2 regions of the Mesorhizobium sp. BE184 genome follow, and region 2 is predicted to be linked to the other one. Evidence: predicted binding sites of a transcription regulator. Region 2 holds the regulator's gene; the other holds the start of a gene.
What was found. Region 2 encodes LexA, which represses DNA repair genes until DNA is damaged. Its sites were predicted from a motif close to TGTTCNNNNTGTGTTCNG; they were not measured.
Positions count from the first base shown of each region.

Region 1: J2X35_RS13705 (helicase-related protein) is a predicted target of LexA. The motif match lies at 5,192-5,209, and genes of this name have one in related genera.

Region 1 covers NZ_JAVDVU010000003.1:23,262-33,815, forward strand. The annotation lists gene J2X35_RS13690 (CarD family transcriptional regulator) at 1-424, opposite strand, end outside; gene fdxA (ferredoxin FdxA) at 781-1,119, opposite strand; gene J2X35_RS13700 (RNA-binding S4 domain-containing protein) at 1,258-1,644, opposite strand; gene J2X35_RS13705 (helicase-related protein) at 1,660-4,974, opposite strand; gene J2X35_RS13710 (propionyl-CoA synthetase) at 5,673-7,580, opposite strand; gene J2X35_RS13715 (hypothetical protein) at 7,750-7,914, shown strand; gene J2X35_RS13720 (SGNH/GDSL hydrolase family protein) at 7,916-8,647, opposite strand; gene J2X35_RS13725 (thioredoxin family protein) at 8,723-9,463, opposite strand; gene J2X35_RS13730 (fructose bisphosphate aldolase) at 9,602-10,504, opposite strand.
Region 2 covers NZ_JAVDVU010000001.1:1,348,326-1,358,879, reverse strand. The annotation lists gene lpxB (lipid-A-disaccharide synthase) at 1-410, shown strand, start outside; gene gltA (citrate synthase) at 509-1,798, opposite strand; gene gltX (glutamate--tRNA ligase) at 1,982-3,403, opposite strand; gene J2X35_RS06660 (ComEC/Rec2 family competence protein) at 3,495-6,074, shown strand; gene lexA (transcriptional repressor LexA) at 6,155-6,877, opposite strand; gene glp (gephyrin-like molybdotransferase Glp) at 7,018-8,223, opposite strand; gene moaC (cyclic pyranopterin monophosphate synthase MoaC) at 8,223-8,720, opposite strand; gene trpC (indole-3-glycerol phosphate synthase TrpC) at 8,722-9,534, opposite strand; gene trpD (anthranilate phosphoribosyltransferase) at 9,539-10,549, opposite strand; gene J2X35_RS06630 (SurA N-terminal domain-containing protein) at 10,546-10,554, opposite strand, start outside.

The sequences.
Region 1 (10,554 bases), on a different contig from region 2:
GCTGCCGTTCGGAATAGGACTGCTCCGGCTGGTTGTCGGCGCGATAGAGATCGCGGACGACTTCGGAAATGGAAATAAGGTCGCCCGAATTGATCTTGGCGTCATATTCCTGCGCGCGGCGCGACCACATGGTGCGCTTGACGCGGGCGCGGCCCTGAACAACCTTGAGCGCGCGATCGACATAGTCAGTCTCGCTGAGCTTGCGCATGCCGATCGAGGTCGCCTTGGCGACCGGAACCTTGAGGCGCATCTTGTCCTTCTGGAAGTCGATCACGAACAGTTCCAGCTTGTGCCCGGCAACTTCCTGCTCGTCGATGGAGACAATCTGGCCGACGCCATGCGCCGGATAGACGATATATTCACCGGTCTTGAAGCCGTGACGCCCGGTTGTCGCGCTCTTCTTCGGGGGGGTCATCGTTGCCATTACGCCCTGGACTCCTTAATTTTGCCGCCGGCGGATGCCGGCCTAACCCAAACGGCGAGCCGACAAGGCCCTGCCTCTGCCGCACAACAGGTGAAACCAGCCGGACAAGCCAAACGGCAAACGCGAACTGCGTTGCCGGGCCCAGATTTCTCTGGTCCGGAGTGGAGATTTCACCTTTCAGTGATTAGGGCGTTCGCGCCATCAATCGACGTTGTGTCACCGGCATGTCCGGGATGTGTAGCACAAAAAGTCGGAAGAATCAACAATTTGCTGCATACGCGAAGGGACGCCCTGTCAAGGCGGTTAATGCAGCCATGACATTTCGTCCCGTAAGCGCCGGTCCATGCGGTCAGGCTTCAGTCGCCTTGGCCGGGTTCGGGGGAAAAGTATTTTTCGAACTTTTCCGTCTGGCCGTCAAACTGCTTGGCGTCGTCGGGCGCTTCCCTCTTGACGGCAATGTTCGGCCACTTTTCGGCGTATTCGGCGTTGACCTGCAGCCATTTGTCGAGGCCGCTTTCGGTGTCCGCCTTGATAGCGTCAGCGGGGCATTCCGGCTCGCAAACGCCACAGTCGATGCATTCATCCGGATGGATGACGAGCATGTTCTCGCCTTCGTAGAAGCAATCGACCGGACAAACCTCGACGCAGTCCATGTATTTGCATTTTATGCAATTGTCGGTAACGACATAAGTCATCAATTGGCTCCGGGAACGCCCCGTCTTTCTAAGTCTTTTGAGCGGTGAGTAACGCCTTTGCCGAGCGCTTGCAAGGGTCAGCCATGCCGGCTGCTGGCCGCTGGAGGAAACGTTTTTTCTTTCCTTGCCGGAGCGGGGTCAATTGTTGTCGAAAAGCCTGTCGGTCTGGCGACGCTGTTTCTTGGTGGGGCGGCCGCTGCCTGCCTCGCGCACAGGAACCAGCGCGGTCGGCAAGGTCGTTTTGGCCATGGTCTCCTGCGGAGACAGGTCTTCGTAAAGGCTGCGCGCCTCTTCTGCCGGCCCGCGCCGAAGACCGTTGTCGACGATCTTCCAGATCAGGATACGCCGATCGAGCGTGATGGTCAGCACGTCGCCCGGCTTGACCGTGTCGGAGGCCTGTTCCGCCTTGTCGCCGTTGATGCGAACTCGTCCCGCCACGACGAGCTTGGCGGCGAGAGAGCGCGATTTCACAGCGCGGGCGAAAAACAGCCATTTGTCGATGCGCTGCCGTCCCGCTGCGACCATCGAATCGACGGCGTCCTACTTCTTGAGCTGGTCGCGCAGGGCGGCGAGCTTGGCGAAGGGAGAATCCGGATCGACGCGTGCCGGGCGCTCCTCGCGCGGTTTGTCGCGGAACGCCGGCTTGCCTTGCGGGCCGCCATTGCCATCGCGGCGACTATCCTTGCCGCCCTTGTTCCAGTCGGGGCGGTCGCGCCGGTCCTGCCGCTCGCCTGGTGACCTTTCCCCTTGCGGCCTTTCGCCGGGCTTGCCCTTGAAGCGGTCCCGCCCGAAGCGCTCGCGGTTGGCCGGGCGTTCGCCGGCAGGGACGGTCTGCTCGCCGGCAGGCTGTCCCTGGCTGGCGCGGTTGCCGCGCTGGCGCTGGTCGTGACGATGGCCGGCGCGATGCCGGTCGAACCGTACCTGTCGCCACAAGAGGACGGGCTTGGGCTCCTCGATTTCCGCGCCTTCGGTCGCAGGCTGCGTCTCGGCAGTTTCCGCCTTAGCCACCGGTTCGGTGGTTGCGCTTTCCGGAGCAGCGGACTCGGCGGCGACAGATTCCGAAGGGGCCTCTTGCGCGACCGGAGTTTCCGCCGCCTCAACCGGCGGCTCAGCGCTGGCTGTGGAAGGTTCGCCGGCAGCCACCTCAACCGGGGTGGGCTCCTCTTCCGATCTCGCATTGTCGGGAGTGTCCTGCTCGGACACAGCTTCTTCGGACGCTGTTGGAGTCACCGTTTCAGCCGGCCCGGCAGCCGTTTCCGGGGCGTTGGGGTCAGTTGCCTGGGCTTCGCCAGCTTCTGCGGCAGCTTCCCCCTTTGCCGCTGTCTCCGCCGCCTTGGCTTCCGCCGCTTCCCTGGCCGCGGCATCGATGGCGTCCAGCCGGGCCTTCACGTCGGCCGCGGGTTTCGCCTCCGATCGATAGCCAAGCCCCTTGAGAACTTCCTCCATGTCATCGGCGGTGGCGCCGAGGATCGACATCATCGGCGGCGTCACCATGAAAGCGCTGCCGTCATAAGCGCCTTCCGGACGAGGCCCGACGCCCGGCTTCCAGCTCGTCGCAGGCCGGATCAGATCGGCAAGACGTTCGAGGATATCGACGCGCACGGCGCGGCGGCCGAGATTGCGGTAACCGGCAAGCTTGTAAAAGGTTTTCTCGAAAGCCGGATCGATGACCGCGGATGTCCTGCCGGAAGCCAGCGCATGGACGACATCGCCGAAGCCGGGCTTGTCCTTGCCGTCGTTCTTCAGCGCCCAAAGCAGCGTAACAAGCCCGGCAGGCGCCGGCTTGATCAGCGTCGGCACGAAGACATGGTAGGCGCCGAAGCGCACGCCCAGGCGGCGCAGCGCCGCTCGGCCATCCTGCTCCAGCGATTTCATCTCCTCGGCGATGTCGCGTCGATTGATGAGGCCGAGATGCTCGACGAGCTGAAAAGCGATGCCGCGGGCAATGCCGGAAAGCTGTTCAGCGTCGCGCAGATCGACCAGGGGCTTGAGCAGCGTCTCGATCTGGAAATTGACGAAGCGCTCGGCACGGACCGCAACCTTGTCGCGCGCCGGGCCGGTCAACTGCTCGTCGGCCAGCAGCACCAGGCGCGGCTTGAGCATGTCCTCGCCGGCGACCAGCGTGCCCACCGGTGCGCCGATCCAGCGCAGCACGCCGTCCGACCCCAGGGCTATGTCGTTGTTGCCGGAGGCGGCGAACCGTTCGGCCCGCGCTTCGAACTCGGCCGCCAGCGCCTTCTGCGCGGCGGTGCGCACCGCCTTGGCATCCTCGCCGCCGGCGCTCTGGTCGGCCGTAAAGCGAAAACCCTGCAATTCTCCAACGTGATGGCCTTCGACCAGCACGGTTCCGGTCGCGTCTATTTCCGCTTCGGGCATCGTATTTTCTCTCAGGCGCCGCATAAGGACGGAAGTCCTGCGGTCTACGAAGCGTTTCGTCAACCGTTCATGCAGGGCATCCGACAATCTGTCTTCGATTTCTCGGGTCTTTTGCTGCCAATGTGTCTGATCGGCAAGCCATCCAGGCCGGTTGGAGACGAAGGTCCAGGTGCGGATCTGGGCGATGCGGTGCGACAGCGTATCGATATCGCCTTCGGTCGTATCGGCGCGGCGAACCTGCTCGGCCATGTATGTCTCGTCGACATGGCCGTGCCTGGCGAGGTCCATATAGATCGAGGCGATGAGGTCGGCATGCTGGGCCGGTGCGATCTTGCGGTAGTCGGGCAGGGCGCAGGCTTCCCATAGCAGCGAGACGCGCTCAAGGCCGGTGGCGAGGGCGCGGATTTCGCTATCCTTGGAAAGAAATTCGAGCGCCTGCGCATCCACCGCCGGCAGCGCCCGCGTCAGGCCTTCGACCGGGGCGTTGGTTTCGATCGAGCGCTTCAAGGCATCCAGGCTGGTGAAATCGAAGTTCGCGGTGCGCCACTGCAAGACCTTCACCGGCTCGAACTCATGGCTTTCGAGCTTGTGGATCAGGTCATCCTCGAAAGGATCGACCTTGCCGGTGACGCCGAAGGTGCCATCACGCAGATGGCGTCCGGCGCGCCCGGCGATCTGGCCGAGTTCGGCGGCGGTGAGCTGGCGGTACTGGTAGCCGTCGAACTTGCGGTTCTGGGCGAACGCGACGTGGTCGACGTCGAGGTTCAGGCCCATTCCGATGGCGTCTGTGGCGATCAGATAATCGACATCGCCCGACTGATAGAGCGCCACCTGGGCATTGCGGGTGCGTGGCGACAGCGCGCCGAGCACGACGGCGGCGCCGCCCTGCTGGCGGCGGATCAGTTCGGCAATGGCGTACACTTCGTCGGCCGAGAAAGCGACGATGGCTGTGCGGCGCGGCAGGCGCGTCAGCTTCTTGGAGCCTGAATAGGCGAGATGCGAAAGACGCGGCCGCGTCACCACCGACACGCCTTTCAAGAGCCGCTGCAGAATGCCGTGCATGGTCGCCGCGCCGAGCAGCAGGGTTTCCTGGCGGCCGCGCAGGTGCAGGATGCGGTCGGTGAAGATGTGGCCGCGTTCGAGGTCGCCAGCCAACTGCACCTCGTCGATGGCCACGAAAGCGGCATCGGTTTCGCGCGGCATGGCTTCGACCGTACAGACGGAATATTTGGCGCCGACCGGCTGGATCTTTTCCTCGCCGGTGATCAGCGACACCTTGTGGGCGCCGACCTTCTCGCACAGCCGCGCATAGACCTCGCGCGCCAGCAGGCGCAGCGGAAGTCCGATGACGCCGCTTTCGTGGGCGACCATCCGCTCGATCGCCAGATGTGTCTTGCCGGTGTTGGTCGGCCCCAACACGGCGGTGACGTCGCGCCCGGAGAGGATCAGCGGTTCATTCGTTTTCGGCTGGATGTTCATCAGTGTGGGAGGACTTTTCTCGCCCGTGATCTGACCGTGGTCGTCTGGAATGCACAGCCTGGCGGCTGAGGGATGCAATTCTCGACGATACCCTGCGCATTTTTCCTGAAACTGCTTTCGACACATAGGGTCTGACTGGACCAGGTGAAAGCAGAATGTTGCCCGAAAGGCGGCAAGGCTGCTGTCTGGCATCGTTCTCGGCGCCGAAATTAAGATATGGAACGAGTCTGGAACGAATCAGCGACGAATCGCTGACTCGGCCCGATTCATGGTCTGTTCACGGCTAAATGTGGATTGGCACGGTAGGATGGGCACCACATGCTGAATCGCTCCAGCGGCGATTTTGCCTGCCGGAGGTCTCGTCGTTAACTTTTGCCGGCGAAATCCGAAATCCGAATGGATTGGAGTTGAGCGAGGTCTGCCAACATTATGAAATTGCTAATATTTCCTAACCGGTTTTAACGCCTTGGGTGGTTTTGGCCTGGTTTGAATTAACATTTCGATCAAAGGCGGAACGAATCAGCGACGAATCAGAGATGGCTCGATTTTCATGGTTTGTTCACCGCAACATCTTGTGTTTTCCACAGCTTATCCACCGACGATTCACAGGTGACAGTCCTGCTTTCAGGGCCATACGAGGTTGGGCCTTAACCTTTGCGTGCCGAACTGGGACGCAGGCAAGCCAACCGGGTCCTGACCTAGCTGCCGATGTTCCTCGTCCCGAGCGCGGCGGCGATCTCTTCGAGGATCGCCGGATCGTCGATGGTGGCCGGCATGGTCCAGTCTTCGCGGTCGGCGATCTTCTGCATGGTGCCGCGCAGGATCTTGCCGGAGCGGGTTTTCGGCAGGCGCTTGATCGTCACCACGGTCTTGAAGGCCGCGACCGGGCCGATGCGGTCGCGCACGAGCCGCACGGCCTCTCTCTCGATCTCCGCGTGCTCGCGTGAGACGCCGGCGTTGAGGACGACGAAGCCGAGCGGCACCTGCCCCTTCATGGCGTCGGCGATGCCGATCACCGCGCATTCGGCGACATCGGGATGCTCGGCCAGCACCTCTTCCATCGCTCCGGTCGAAAGCCTGTGGCCGGCGACATTGATGATGTCGTCAGTGCGCGCCATGACGAAGAGATAGCCGTCCTCGTCGACGATGCCGGCGTCGGCGGTCTTGTAGTAGCCGGGGAATTCGTCGAGGTAGGCCTGCCGGAAGCGTCTGTCGGCGTTCCAGAGGGTGGGCAGGCAGCCGGGTGGCAAAGGCAGCTTAAGAACGACATTGCCGAGCGTGTCGCGCGGCACCTCATGGCCGGCATCGTCCAGCACGCGGATGTCGTAACCGGGCATCGGCACGCCGGGCGAACCGTATTTCACCGGCAGCATGCCGAGGCCGACCGGATTCTGGGTGATGGGCGCGCCGGTTTCGGTCTGCCACCAGTGGTCGATCACCGGCACGCCAAGCTTCTGCTCGGCCCATTTGACCGTTTCCGGATCGGCGCGCTCGCCGGCGAGGAACAGGGTGCGGAACTTCGACAGATCGTATTTCGGCACGAACTCGCCCCTTGGGTCCTGCCCCTTGATGGCGCGAAACGCTGTCGGCGCGGTGAAGAGCGCGACGACGCCATGGTCGGCGATGACGCGCCAGAATGTACCGGCATCGGGCGTGCCGACAGGCTTGCCTTCGAACATGACGGTGGTGCAGCCATGCAACAGCGGCGCATAGACGATGTAGGAATGGCCGACCACCCAGCCGACATCCGACGCGGCCCAGAACACCTCGCCGGGCTTGACGCCGAACTCGTTCTCCATCGACCATTTCAGCATGACCATATGGCCGCCATTGTCCCGCACCACGCCCTTCGGCTGGCCGGTGGTGCCGGAGGTATAGAGCACGTAGAGCGGGTCGGTGGCGGCGACGGGCACGCAGTCGACATTGGCGCCGGCGGCCCGCTCGCGCGCCACGGCATCGGCATAGTCCAGATCGCGGCCGTCAATCAGTTCGCAGCGCAGTTCGTCGCGCTGGAGAATGATGCAGCGGTCCGGCTTGTGCCGCGACAGTTCGATGGCGCCGTCGAGCAGCGGCTTGTAGGGCACGACCCGGCCGGGTTCGAGACCGCAGGACGCCGAGACGATCACCTTCGGACGGGCATCGTCGATGCGGGTGGCGAGTTCGCGCGCGGCAAAGCCGCCGAACACGACCGAATGCACTGCGCCAAGCCGCGCGCAGGCGAGCATGGCAATCGCTGCTTCCGGCACCATTGGCATGTAGAGGATGACCCGGTCGCCTTTCTGGACGCCCTGGTTACGCAGCACGGAGGCCAGCGCCACAACCTCGCGCTTGAGTTCGGCGAAGGTGAATTTTTGTACCTTGCCGGTCATGGCGCTGTCGTGAATCAGCGCGAGCTGATCGGCGCGGCCGCCGTCGACATGTCGATCGACGGCATTGAAGCAGGTATTGCAGGTGGCGCCAGTGAACCAGCGGCCGTAGACGCCGCCGGCCGGATCGAAGATCGTGTCGGCCGGGCGATACCAGTCGATCGCCTGGGTAGCGTCGGCCCAGAACGCTTCCGGATCGCGTTTCCAGCCGTCGTAGATCTCGTGATACCGTGACGCCAACACCTATCCTCCCAGATATGTTTTCAGCCAGTTCTAGCGTTAAGGCCTGCGTCCCGTCCATCTGACTAAGGACGGACTTCATTCGGCTTTGACGTGGGCCGGCACACCTGCTCAAAGGCATCTGGCTCAAGTATCCGCTCGAAACGAGCGACCGGACATCCGAAACGGCATGACCAAATTTCTCGCGCTCGTGATTATCGCGCTGATGGCGATCCAGATCATCAAGCCGCTCGGCTGGCCGGGCTTGAAGCGCCGCGCCGATTTCTGGAAGCTGGCGGTGCTGGCGCTGGCGGCGACATCGCTCGCCGGTCTGCTGGGACACTGGAGCCCCTGACTCAGATCGCGGCTTCCTCTCCGCCCAGCACGCCGGGCAGCATGTGTTCCGCCCATGCCCGGTAGCCAAGTTCGGAAGCGTGGAAGCCGTCGCTGGCGAAGCCCGCCTCGGGATCGATGATCGGCAGGCGCGGCAGGGCAATCGCGCCGCGTTCATTGCAGAGACGCTCGCCCATCCGGTTCATCTCGCGAGCCCGCACTTCCAGTATCCGGCCCAGCCAATCGGGCATGGCCGGCGCGCGGGTGAATTCGAGTACGGGTGACCAGACAATGCGAGCCTGCGGCCACTTGGCGCGAAGGCCGTAAAGAAGGCCGCCGAAATCCTTCTTGAAGCGGGGCACGGAGTGAAAATTCTTGGTGTCGTTGGTGCCGATGGTCAGCACGATATGCGTCCACGGGTCGGGCGCCAGATTGGGGAGCACGTCCTGACGTATCTGCGCTGACGTGGCCGAGTTGAACCCCGCGGCCCGCCACCGCACCGCCCTGCCGGTCCGTTCGGCGATCTGCAGCGCGATCTGGTGCGCGAGCCCGTCCTCCGAGCGGCCGATGCCGACCGAGGCAGCCGAGGAATCGCCGAGAACCAGCAAGGCGATGGCCGGCTCGCTGCCTTCGATATCGTGGATGACCGGGCCGGTCGCAGGCACCATGCGCGTCGTGCGCCGGCGAACGCCCATCCCCTGCCAGATATAGACGGGGAAGGCGAGCCAGGTGGCGAGGGCGGCGAGACGGGACATGGGCCAAGGCTTTGACGAGAGCGACGTCAAAAGGCTTAGCGCATCATTCCTGGCAGGTGAACTCCTGCCGTCACGTCATTGGCAACAGTTTGTACCGTGTTCATCGGCGTGCCGGTATTCATCATGCAGGCGAACCCAGTCCATCAGCCCGCCGTAGGGACCGTTTTCCTGTCGGCCCTTGGGCGTCATGTCGAGATAGTCGTAGGTCGTTATCAGCGGTTCACCGCCGCGGGCGCGCGTGATGAAGGTCAGGAAGATGTTGCCGGCCGCATCCTTGTAGAAAACGCTGGCGCCGGGCAGGTCGCGCGAAGTCAGCGTACGCTTCTGGAAATTGTAGCTGGTATCGCCTTCAGCAATCTGCTTTTCGGTGAAGGAGACCTGCATGTCGAAATTGAAATCGCTGGCGTAGGACGACACCCAGTCGAACTTCCAGCCCATGCGCAGCTTGTAGGGAAGAAATTCGGCCAGCGGCGCGCGCGCCACCACTTTCAGGGAAACGTCATGATGCCTGAGATGCTGGTCGGCGCCGTCGATGTGGTCGGCCAGGAACGAACAGCCCTCGCAGCGATAGTCGGCGCCGGGGCCGAACATGAAATGATAGACGATGAGCTGGCTCTTGCCGTTGAACAGGTCGGCCAAATGTTCCGGTCCGCGCTCGGTCTCGAAGACATAGTCCTTCCTGATCTTCAGCCACGGCAGTTCGCGACGCTCGGCGGCGATCTTTTCGCGCAGGCGAGTCAGTTCCTTCTCGCGGGCGAGGTGCTTTTCGTGGGCGCGGAACCATTCCTCGCGCGGCACGATCCTGTTCTTCGACATGGTCTGCTCCTTTGCTGACAAGCAAAGGACGTTCGGCAAAGGCGGTTTGCGACAGGTAACCGCAAACTTTTTGCGGCTCAGTCATGAAAAACCCGGGCGCGAGGCCCGGGCTTGATCAGATCACGCAAGGTGTCGCGGTCAGGCTGTCTTGCCGCCGGCGCGGGAGGCCTGGAAAATGCTGTCGATCGCCGCGCCCAGCGCAGCGTTGAACTGCTCGTCGCTCTGGCCGGCCGACAGGCCTTCGGTCAAGGCGCGCGAGAAGCTGGCGATCATGCCGACATTCTGTTTCAGCTTTGCATTGGCGTCGTCGCGGGAGTAGCCGCCGGAGAGCGCGACCACGCGCATGACGCGGGGATCGTCGATCAGCGGCTTATAGAGATTGGCTTTGTTCGGCAGGGTCAGCTTCAACATGATCTGCTTGCCGGCGGGCACCTCATCGAGATGCTTCCTGATCTCGGCCAGCAGAATGTCCTCGGCTTCCGCCTTGTCCGGGATGGAAATCGTCACTTCGGGTTCGATGATCGGGACGAGGCCATGCCCCAGGATCTGCCTGCCGATCTCGAACTGCTGGGCGACGACGGCGGCGATGCCTTTCGGGTTTGCCGCATCGATCACCGAGCGCATCTTGGTACCGAATATTCCCTTGGCGACGGCGCGCTTCAGCAGCGTGTCGAGGTCCGGCATCGGCTTCATCAGCTTGACGCCGTCCTTCTCGTCCGCCAACCCCTTATCGACCTTCAGGAACGGCACGACATGGCGCTTTTCCCAGAGATACTGCGCAGTCGGCACACCGTCGATGTCACGGTCCATGGTCTGCTCGAACAGGATGGCGCCCATGACCTTGTCGCCGGTGAAGGCAGGCGACTTGATGATCCGCGTGCGCATCTGATGGACGAGGTCGAACATTCCCGCCTCGTTCGACCAGGCGCTTTCGTCGATGCCGTAAAGCTTGAGCGCCTTCGGCGTCGAGCCGCCCGACTGGTCGAGGGCTGCAATGAAGCCGTCCTTGCTTGCGGCCTGTGCGGCCATGTCCTTGTTCATCTCATTCTCCCACATCGACGATTTCTAAAAATTCAATAGCTGAAGCGGCG
Region 2 (10,554 bases):
GGGATCAGCCCGAGATTGTCACCGCCCAGGACGCCAAATGGCAGGCTTTCGGCCAGGCTGATGCGGCGCTGATTGCCTCCGGCACGGTCTCGCTCGAACTTGCGCTGAGCGGGGTGCCGATGGTTTCGGCATACCGGCTGGACCCGGTCATGCGCCTTGCGCAGCGGCTGATCACGTCCTGGTCGGCATTGCTGCCGAACCTGATCGCCGACCGCGCCATCGTGCCGGAGTTCTACAACGACTATGTCCGGCCGGGGAATCTGGCACGGCATGTCGAGGCGCTGTTCACCGACACCGAGATGCGCGCCTGGCAGAAGGAAGGCTTTGCGGAGGTGCGCCGCCGCATGGCGACCGACCGCCCGGCCGGCGAGATCGCAGCCGAGGCGGTGATGGAAGTAATTCGGCAATAGGCAATCGGCAATCGGGTAAATTGGCCTTGCACGGCTGAAATCTGTGCACGATGCAGTGCCGACTGCCGACTGCCGACTGCCGACTGCCGACTGCCGTTCTACCGCTTGGCAATCGGCACGTAATCCCGCTCCGGCGCGCCGGTGTAGAGCTGGCGCGGACGGCCGATCTTCTGGTGCGGGTCCTCGATCATTTCCTTCCACTGCGCGATCCAGCCGACGGTGCGGGCGACGGCGAACAGCACGGTGAACATGGTAGTGGGGAAGCCCAGCGCCTTCAGCGTGATGCCGGAATAGAAGTCGACGTTCGGGTAGAGCTTCTTCTCGATGAAGTACTCGTCGGTCAGCGCGATCTTCTCGAGCTCCATGGCGATGTCGAGCAGCGGATCGTCCTTGATGCCGAGTTCGCCGAGAACCTCATGCGCGGTCTTCTGCATGATCTTGGCGCGCGGATCGTAGTTCTTGTAAACGCGGTGGCCGAAACCCATGAGGCGGAACGGATCGTTCTTGTCCTTGGCGCGACCGATGAATTCCGGGATGTGGTCGACATGGCCGATCTCGGACAACATGTTGAGCGCCGCCTCGTTGGCGCCGCCATGCGCCGGCCCCCACAGGCAGGCAATGCCGGCGGCGATGCAGGCGAACGGGTTGGCGCCGGAAGAGCCGGCCAGGCGAACCGTCGAGGTCGAGGCATTCTGCTCATGGTCGGCGTGCAGGATGAAGATGCGCTCCATGGCGCGCGCCAGCACCGGGTTCACCTTGTATTCCTCGCATGGCACGGCGAAGCACATGTGGAGGAAGTTGGCGGCGAAGCCGAGGTCGTTCTTCGGGTAAATGAAGGGCTGGCCGATATGGTACTTGTAGGCCATGGCGGCGATGGTCGGCATTTTTGCGATCAGGCGCATGGAAGCGACCATGCGCTGGTACGGATCCGAGATGTCGGTGGAGTCGTGATAGAACGCCGACAGCGCCCCGACGACGCCACACATGACGGCCATCGGATGCGCGTCGCGGCGGAACCCGGTGAAGAAGCGCGACATCTGCTCATGCACCATGGTGTGGCGCGTCACGCGGTAATCGAAATCGTCCTTCTGGGCCTTGGTCGGCAGCTCGCCGTAAAGAAGCAGGTAGCAGACTTCGAGGAAGTCGCCATGCTCGGCCAACTGGTCGATCGGATAGCCGCGGTGCAGCAAAACGCCAGCATCGCCGTCGATGAAGGTGATTTCCGATTCACAGGCGGCGGTCGAGGTGAAGCCTGGATCGTAGGTGAAAGCGCCCGTCGTCGAGTAGAGTGCACCGATGTCGATGACGTCCGGGCCGATGGAGCCGCTTCGGACCTTGAACTGGTGGGACTTGCCGCCCAGGTCCAGTGTTGCAGTCTTTTCGGTCATCGCAAACTCCTTTTGTTTCCTCTTGCCCTTCAGGCAAAATTATCTTGCAACGCAAAGCGTTGGAAAAATTTTTGAATGCGCGAGAACACTACCCCGCCCGAGGGTGCATGCCTGATTAGTCCAACGCTAATGTTGCACCGCAATACGCGCCTTTCAATGCCAATTTCTTGTGCCAGGTCCCCTCTAATCGATTTGATCGCCGATGCGCGCCAGACTTTCGTCGCGACCCAGCACGGCCAGAACGTCGAACACGCCGGGAGACGTGCTGCGGCCCGTCAGAGCGGCGCGCAAGGGCTGCGCAAGCTTGCCGAGCTTAAGGCCGTTTGCCTCGGAATAAGACCGTACGACGGCCTCAGTCGATGCCGCGTTCCAGTCGGTCACGGCCTCAAATCCCGGCAGCAATGCCGCAAGCACGGCTTTGGCATCGGCGTCGAGAATCGCGTGCGCCTTCTCGTCCAGCGCCAGCGGCCGGTCGGCGACGAGGAAATAGGCGCTGTCGGCCAGCTCCACCAGTGTCCTGGCGCGCTCCTTCAGCCCGGGCATGGCCTGTAGCAGCCGGTCCTTGGCCTTCTCGTCCAGCTTCGCGGCCAGCGCCTCGCCATTCGGCAGATGCGGCAGCGTCTCGATGAAGATATTCGTCAGCGCCGCGTCGTCCATGGCGCGCATGTGAACGCCATTCAGCGCTTCGAGCTTGGCGAAGTCGAAGCGCGCGGCGCCCTTGTTGACGTCGACAATGTCGAACCACGAGACCATGTCGGCCACGGACATGATTTCGTCGTCGCCATGGCTCCAGCCAAGCCGCGCCAGATAGTTCAGCAGCGCCTCGGGCAGATAGCCCATGGCGCGATAGGCCTCGACGCCGAGCGCGCCATGGCGCTTGGACAGCTTCGCTCCGTCGGCGCCGTGAATGAGCGGAATATGCGCCATCCTCGGCACGGTCCAGCCCATGGCGTCGTAGATCACCGTCTGGCGCGCTGCGTTGGTCAGGTGGTCGTCGCCGCGGATGATGTCGGTGACGCCCATGTCATGATCGTCGACCACCACGGCATGCATGTAGGTCGGGTTGCCGTCGGAGCGCAGGATGATGAAATCGTCGAGGTCCTTGTTGGGAAAGCGCACGTCGCCCTGCACCTTGTCGCGCACCAGAGTTTCGCCCTCGGACGGAGCCTTGATGCGGATCGCGCCGCGCACGCCGGCAGGCGCCTCCGACGGGTCGCGGTCGCGCCAGCGGCCGTCGTAGCGGGGCGGGCGCCCTTCGGCGCGGGCCTTCTCGCGCATCGCCTCCAGTTCCGCCGGCGTGGCGTAGCAATAATAGGCCTTGCCGTTGCGAACCAGTTCCTCGGCCACCTCGCGGTGGCGAGCGGCGCGCTCGAATTGCGAGACCGGCTCGCCCTCCCAGGTCAGGCCAAGCCAGGACAGTCCATCAAGGATGGCGGCGGTGGCCGCATCGGTGGAGCGTTCGCGGTCGGTATCCTCGATGCGCAGCAGCATCGTGCCGCCCGTATGCCTGGCATAGAGCCAGTTGAACAGCGCCGTGCGCGCGCCGCCGATATGGAGATAGCCGGTGGGCGAGGGGGCAAAGCGGGTAACGACCGTTTCGGACATAGAACTCTTCAGAACCTTCGGGCATTGGCGGACTTTTCCGCGCCGGGCGTTCATGTAGCATAGGGGGGCATGGGCGCAAGGGGCAGACCCGATGGCGGGGCAGGGCCGGGGCGGCAAAGACAGCGGGAAAGCTGACCGCGACGTCAGCGAACGGTCGCTGTTCGCGCCGACGCCGGCGCCGGATTCTCATGCCGGGTTGCGGGTAGATACCGCGGCTATGCGAAGCTCGCCGGTCACAGCCGATGACGGCGCAGCAGCGTCGCCGTTGCGGGAGCCGGCGCACGGACCTGCCCCTCAAGGTGAAATCCTTCCCGCGGAATATCTGCCCGGAAAGATCCAGCTTTCCCGGCCCGGTCCGGCCAGATGGCGGCTCGCGCAAAGTCTTGGCCGGATTTCCGTCCATGACCTTGGCCGCAGCCTTGCCGTGGCCTCCGGTACGGAACTCGACCGAGGCGTCGGCTTCCTGCTCGTTCCTGTCTTCCTGGCCACTGGAGCCCTGTTCTATTTCGCGGTGGCATCCGAACCCGGTTTCCTGCAGCCGGTCATGTGCGTCGTGGCTTTGGCCTGCCTGATGCTCGCCTGCCGCTCGCAGCCGAAAATGCATCTTTTGTTCGCTGTCGGGTTCTTTTGCGCGCTCGGCGTTCTGGCGGCGAAGGTCGAGACCTGGCGGGGCGGCGGCGAGACGCTCGGGTCGGACATTTCCACGCGCCTGACCGGTCGGGTCGTTTCAATCGACGAACTGGCCAGCGGCCGGGTGCGGCTGACGCTGGACGTGATTTCGACCGCGCGGCCGAAGCTGCGTTACCAACCGGAGCGCGTGCGGCTGTCGGCCCGCGCCATCCCGGCCGGAACAATGGCGGGATCGCAGGTCAGCGGCTTCGTGCGACTTTTGCCGCCGACCGGGCCGGTGAGGCCGGGCGGCTACGACTTCTCCTTCGAAAGCTATTTCGAGGGCCTGGGCGGCAGCGGCTTTTTCCTCAGCAATCCCAAGCTGGAGCCAATCAAGGAGGTGCCGCTCAAGGCGCGGCTGGCGACGGCGGTGCAGAATATCCGCGACGCCATCGCAGGCCGCATCCGCGCCACCATTGGCGGACCGGAAGGCGAAATCGCCGCCGCCCTCATGGTCGGCGTGCGCGCCGGCATTCCCGAGCCGATCAACGAGGCGATGCGGCGCACCGGCATCTACCACATCATCTCGATTTCCGGGCTGCACATGGCGCTGGTCGCCGGCACGGTGATGGTGATGCTGCGCGCCGCCTTCGCGCTGTTTCCCGGCTTTTCTTCGCGACGCCCGGTGAAGAAATATGCCGCCGCGGCGGCGCTGTTTTCGATCGCGGCGTACCTTTCCATTTCGGGCGTCGTTGTCGCCGCCGAGCGCAGCTTCATCATGCTGGCGGTGATGCTGACGGCGGTGCTGTTCGACCGCGCGGCGCTGACCATGCGCAACCTCGCCATCTCGGCGGTCATCGTCATCCTGGTGTCGCCGCACGAGGTGGTCGGCCCGAGCTTCCAGATGTCGTTCGCAGCGACCGCGGCGCTGGTTGGCGCCTATGCGTGGTGGTCGGACTACCGCGCGACCAAAAGCGCAAGCGGCCCGCCGGCGGAGCGCTCACTCCTCGCCGATCTCACGGGCCGGTTCTTCAGCGCCGGGGTCGGCATCGCCGCGACCACGATCATCGCCGGCAGCGCCACCGCCTTGTTCGCCATGTGGCACTTCCAGCGCGTGTCGCCGCTCAGCCTGTTCGCCAACCTCGCCGTGATGCCCATCGTCTCGCTGGCGGTGATGCCCTTCGCGGTGCTCTCCGCCATCGCCATGCCGTTCGGCGCCGACGGGCCATTTCTCTACGTGGTGGGAAAGGGGCTGACGGCGATGATCGCCATCTCCGATTGGATTTCCGTGCGGTCGCCAGTCGATGCGGTCGGGCTGGTGTCCATCCAGTCCGTCCTGCTCGTCACCGTCGCGCTGGTGATCGCGACCGTGGCGACGACCCGGCTGCGCCTGGCGGCCATTCCGTTCGCGCTTGGCGGCATACTCGCCATGCCGAGCGTGCGAACGCCGGACGTCCTGGTCGCGGAGGATGCGCATCTGATCGCCATGCCGATCGGCGGCGGCGAACTCGCCGTCAATCGGCCGAAGCCGAACCAGTTCACCATCGACAACTGGCGTCGCGCGCTTGATGCGGAAACTGTGATCGGGCCCGAAACCCTCAAAGGCGAAGAAACAAGGCTGGTCACAACCGGCGCGCTCGACCTCCCGCCCGGCACGCCATTTCTCTGCACACCGGACAGTTGCGTGGCGCGGCACGTCTCGGGGGCAATCGTGGCGCGGGTGAAGGACGAACGGTCGGCCGGCAATGCCTGCGGATTCGCGGCCTTGATCGTCATCGACGACGCAACCGCTTCCGATCCCTGCCATGACCCGCTGGTTGCGGTCATCACCAGACAGGAGCTTGCGCAATCGGGCAGCGCCGCCGTGTATTTCGCTCCGCAGTCAGCCGCCGCGCCAGCGGAAATCCAGTTCGCCATCGTTGGCGACTACCGGCCCTGGCACGTGCAGCGGCAGTTCTCGCGCGAGGCGAGGGGACTGCCGCCGTTCGAGCGCCGGTCACGCCAGGACGCGAGCCGTCAAAGACGAAATGCGGAAGACGAGCAAAATTCGGAAGATGAATGACGCAACCATGCGCGGCAAACTCCAAGCCGCGTGTCGGATTCGATACGTCAAGCCAAGCCAAGCCAAGCCGCTGATCCGGATCAGTAGCGCCTGATCAGCCCGACCAGCCGACCCTGCACCTTGACCCGGTCGGGGCCGAAGATGCGGGTTTCATAGGCGGGGTTCGCCGCTTCCAGCGCGATGGATGCGCCCTTGCGGCGGAAGCGCTTGAGGGTCGCCTCCTCGTCGTCCACCAGGGCGACGATGATCTCACCGGGGCTGGCGGTGTTGGCGTTGCGGATGATGACCGTGTCGCCGTCGAAAATGCCGGCCTCGATCATCGAATCGCCCTTGACCTCGAGCGCGTAGTGCTCGCCGCCCGAAATCATGTCCGGCGGCACGGAAATCGAATGGGTCTTGTGCTGGATGGCGTCGATCGGCACGCCGGCGGCGATGCGGCCCATGACGGGAATGGAAATGGCGGCGGCGGCATCGTCGTCGTTGCCGGCGGCCTGCAGACGGGTCGGCTCCTTCGGTTGCGGCCTGCCGAGGCCACCCTGGATAATTCCGGGCGAGAATTTCCGCGCGGCGTTGAGACCTGGCGCGATCGAATCCGGCAGGCGAAGCACTTCCAGGGCGCGGGCGCGGTTCGGCAGCCGGCGGATGAAGCCGCGCTCTTCCAGCGCCGTGATGAGCCTGTGGATGCCCGACTTCGAAGCCAGATCCAGCGCCTCCTTCATCTCGTCGAAGGAAGGGGGAATGCCGCTTTCCTTCAGCCTTTCATGGATGAAAAGAAGCAGTTCATGTTGCTTGCGCGTCAGCATTGCGGCCCCCAAGGGTGTCGAACAGAATCGAAAAAACAAACCCAGAACAAACACTATCTGTTCCAGTTGTGTTCCGCAACCGTTTAAAGTTTAATGAATGTGTTGACGTTTTGTTCAGCAAGCCCGCCGCCACGCGGGCGTCAGCGCAGCATCAGCACCTTGCACGGGTCCCCGGCTGCGGCGGCGGGGGCGAAAGGCTCGCGCACGATCAGGCCGTTGGCGTCGGCCATCATGCGCAGCATGGACGAATCCTGCACGCTGAAAGGCGTCGCCGTTAGGCTGCTTGCTCCATCGTGGACGACGGCGCGCACATAATCCTGGCGCTGGTCGTTTTCGGCCATCGGGGCGGCAAGCTGTGCCTCGCGGATGTCTTGCACGAATTGCCGCCCGCCAAGGCGGGCCAGCAGCGGCTTGAGGAACAGCTGCGTACAAACGAGGCTCGCCACCGGGTTGCCAGGCAAGCCAACGCAGCGGATGGGCCCCATGCGCCCGAACATCAGCGGTTTGCCGGGACGCATGGCGATCTTCCAGAAATCCAGCGTCATGCCCTCGCCGGTGAGCACGTCGTGGACGAGATCGTGATCGCCGACGGAAGCGCCGCCGAGCGTGACGATGACGTTTGCGCCAGCCGCCACCGCCTTGCGCACCAGGGCTGCGATGGCGTCCTTGCTGTCCTTGGCGATGCCGAGATCAATGGCTTGCGCGCCAACCGAGCGGGCCGCGGCGGCGACGCCATAGGCATTGGACGAGATGATCTGGTCTGGCCCGAGTTCAGCGCCCGGCAGCATCAATTCGTCGCCGGTGGCGATGATGGCGACGAGCGGCTGGCCGATGACGGGGACTCGCGGATAGTTTGCCGAAGCCGCCAGCGAAAGGGCCGCGGGATCGAGCAGCCGGCCTTTTTCAAGGACGACGTCGCCGTCGGCAAAATCGAGGCCGGCCTTTCGCACATTGCGGCCAGGGCTGGCCGGTTCCAGCACCTCAATGACGCCGTTGCCGGTGGCGCGGACGTTTTCCTGGATGACGACCGTGTCGGCACCCGCCGGCAGCGGTGCGCCGGTGAAGACACGCACTGTCTGGCCGCGCTCCACAGTACCGGCAAATCCCTGGCCAGCCGGCGCGGCGCCGATCACGGTGAGCTGGGCGGGCGCGGTCGACACATCGGCCGCCTTGACCGCGTAGCCGTCCATGGCGGAAGCGTGGAAGGGCGGCTGGGTACGCCGGGCGACCAGAGGCTGTGCAAGGACACGCTCGAAAGCCTCGTGCAGCGCGACGTTCTCGGCGGGCAAGGGCTCAACGCCGTCCAGCAGGCGCTGCAGTGCTTCGGCGACTGGAACAAGCGCCATCACGCCGCCTCGTAATCGCCTGATTTTCCGCCGCTTTTCAGCTTCAGCCGAATGCCGGATATGACCATGGCCCGGTCTACGGCCTTGGCCATGTCGTAGATGGTCAGGCAGGCGACGGAGGCTGCCGTCAGCGCTTCCATTTCCACGCCTGTCTTGCCGGTTACGCGGGCTTGCGCCGTCACGCGCAAGCCCGGCAAGCTTTCGTCGGGCTCGATCTCCACCGACACCTTGGTCAGCAGAAGCGGGTGGCAGAGCGGGATCAGCTCATGCGTCTTCTTGGCGGCCATGATACCGGCGATGCGCGCGGTGCCCAGCACGTCGCCCTTCCTGGCATTGCCGTCGAGGATCATGCGCAGCGTTTCCGGCTGCATGGAGACGAACCCTTCGGCCACCGCGAAGCGAACAGTCTCGGCCTTGCCGCCGACATCGACCATGTTGGCTTCGCCGGTGGCGCCGATATGGGTGAGGCCTGGGACGGGCAGCGAATCGCCGGCCATCTCAGGCCTGCGCCGCGGCGATGTCGAGGCTGAGCAGCGCGCGCGTCGCTTGCGTCACGTCGGGCTGCCGCATCAGGCTTTCGCCGACCAGGAAGGTATCGATCCCGCTTTTCTGCAGCCTGCGGCAATCTTCATTGGTGAAGATGCCGCTTTCGGACACCAGCAGGCGATCGTTCGGGATCATCGAGGCGAGCCGTTCGGAGGTCTGCAACGTCGTCTCGAAGGTGCGCAGGTCGCGATTGTTGATGCCGATCAGCCTTGATTTCAGCCGAAGCGCCCGCTCGGTCTCGGCTTCGTCATGCACTTCGATGAGAACGTCCATCCCGAGCGAAAACGCCGTATCCTCAAGTTCGGCCGCCATCGCGTCATCGACGCTGGCCATGATGATGAGGACGGCGTCGGCGCCCCAGGCCCGCGCCTCATGGACCTGATAGGGGTCGAAGAGAAAATCCTTGCGCAGCGCCGGCAGGGACACGGCGTTGCGGGCCCCGGTCAGGAACTCCGGCGCGCCCTGGAAGGAGGGCCGGTCGGTCAACACGGACAGGCACGCCGCGCCGCCCTTCGCATAGGCTGCGGCGAGAGAAGGCGGATCGAAATCGGCGCGGATGAGGCCCTTGGAAGGGCTCGCCTTCTTGATCTCGGCGATCAAACCTATCTTGCCGGCTGCGCGCTTGGCCTGCAGAGCGGCTATGAAGCCGCGGGGCGCGCTGGCATCGGCGGCGCGCGCCTTGATTTCCGCAAGCGGGACGCGGGCCTTGGCTTCCGCGATCTCGTCGCGCTTGTAGGCTTCGATCTTTTTCAGGATATCGGCCATCGCGTTACCTGTTGGAAACAGCGATGAGCTTGTCGAGGACGGCAACCGCCCGGCCGTTGTCGATCGCCTCGGCGGCCATGGCGATGCCTTCTGCGAGCTTGGCGGTCTTGCCGGCGACCACGAGACCGGCGCCGGCATTCATCAGAACCGTATCGCGGAACGCGCCGGGCGCTCCTTCGAGCATGGTGCGCAGCGCATTGGCATTGAAAGCCGCGTCGCCGCCATTGAGCTCTTCCTGGGTGTGGCGGGCGATGCCGAAAGCCTCCGGAGTCAGCGTGAAGGTGCGGATCGTCCCGTCGGACAGTTCCGCCACCTGCGTTTCACCGGTCGTGGTGATCTCGTCATAGCCGTCGCCATGCGCCACCCAGGCGTATTTGGTGCCAAGCGCCTTGAGTGTTTCGGCGACCGGAATGGTCCATTCGGGCGAGAAGACGCCGACCATCTGGCGGTCGACGCCGGCGGGATTGGAAAGCGGACCGATAAGGTTGAAGATGGTACGGATGCCCAGTTCGACGCGCGTCGGCCCGACATGTTTCATCGCCGGATGATGCGACGGCGAGAACATGAAGCCGACACCGGCCTCGTGGATGCAGCGGCTGATCGCCTCCGGTTGCAGTTCGATGTTGACGCCGAGCGCGGCCAGGACATCGGCGGCTCCGGTCAACGAAGACAGCGCCCGGTTGCCGTGCTTGGCGACCGGAACGCCGCATGCAGCGATGACGAATGCGGAAGCGGTGGAGATATTCACGCTGTGCAGGCCGTCGCCGCCGGTTCCGACGATGTCGATCGCGCCGGCGGGTGCATCGACCCGCAGCATCTTGGCGCGCATGGTGGCGACCGCGGCGGAAATCTCATGCACGCTTTCGCCGCGCACGCGCAGCGCCATCAGGAAAGCCCCGATCTGGCCGGGCGTAGCGTCGCCGGACATGATGACCTCAAACGCCTCGCGCGCCTCGTCGAAGGACAGGACGTCGCCAACCGCAACCTTGGCGATATGCGGCTTCAGTGCGCTCATTGGGC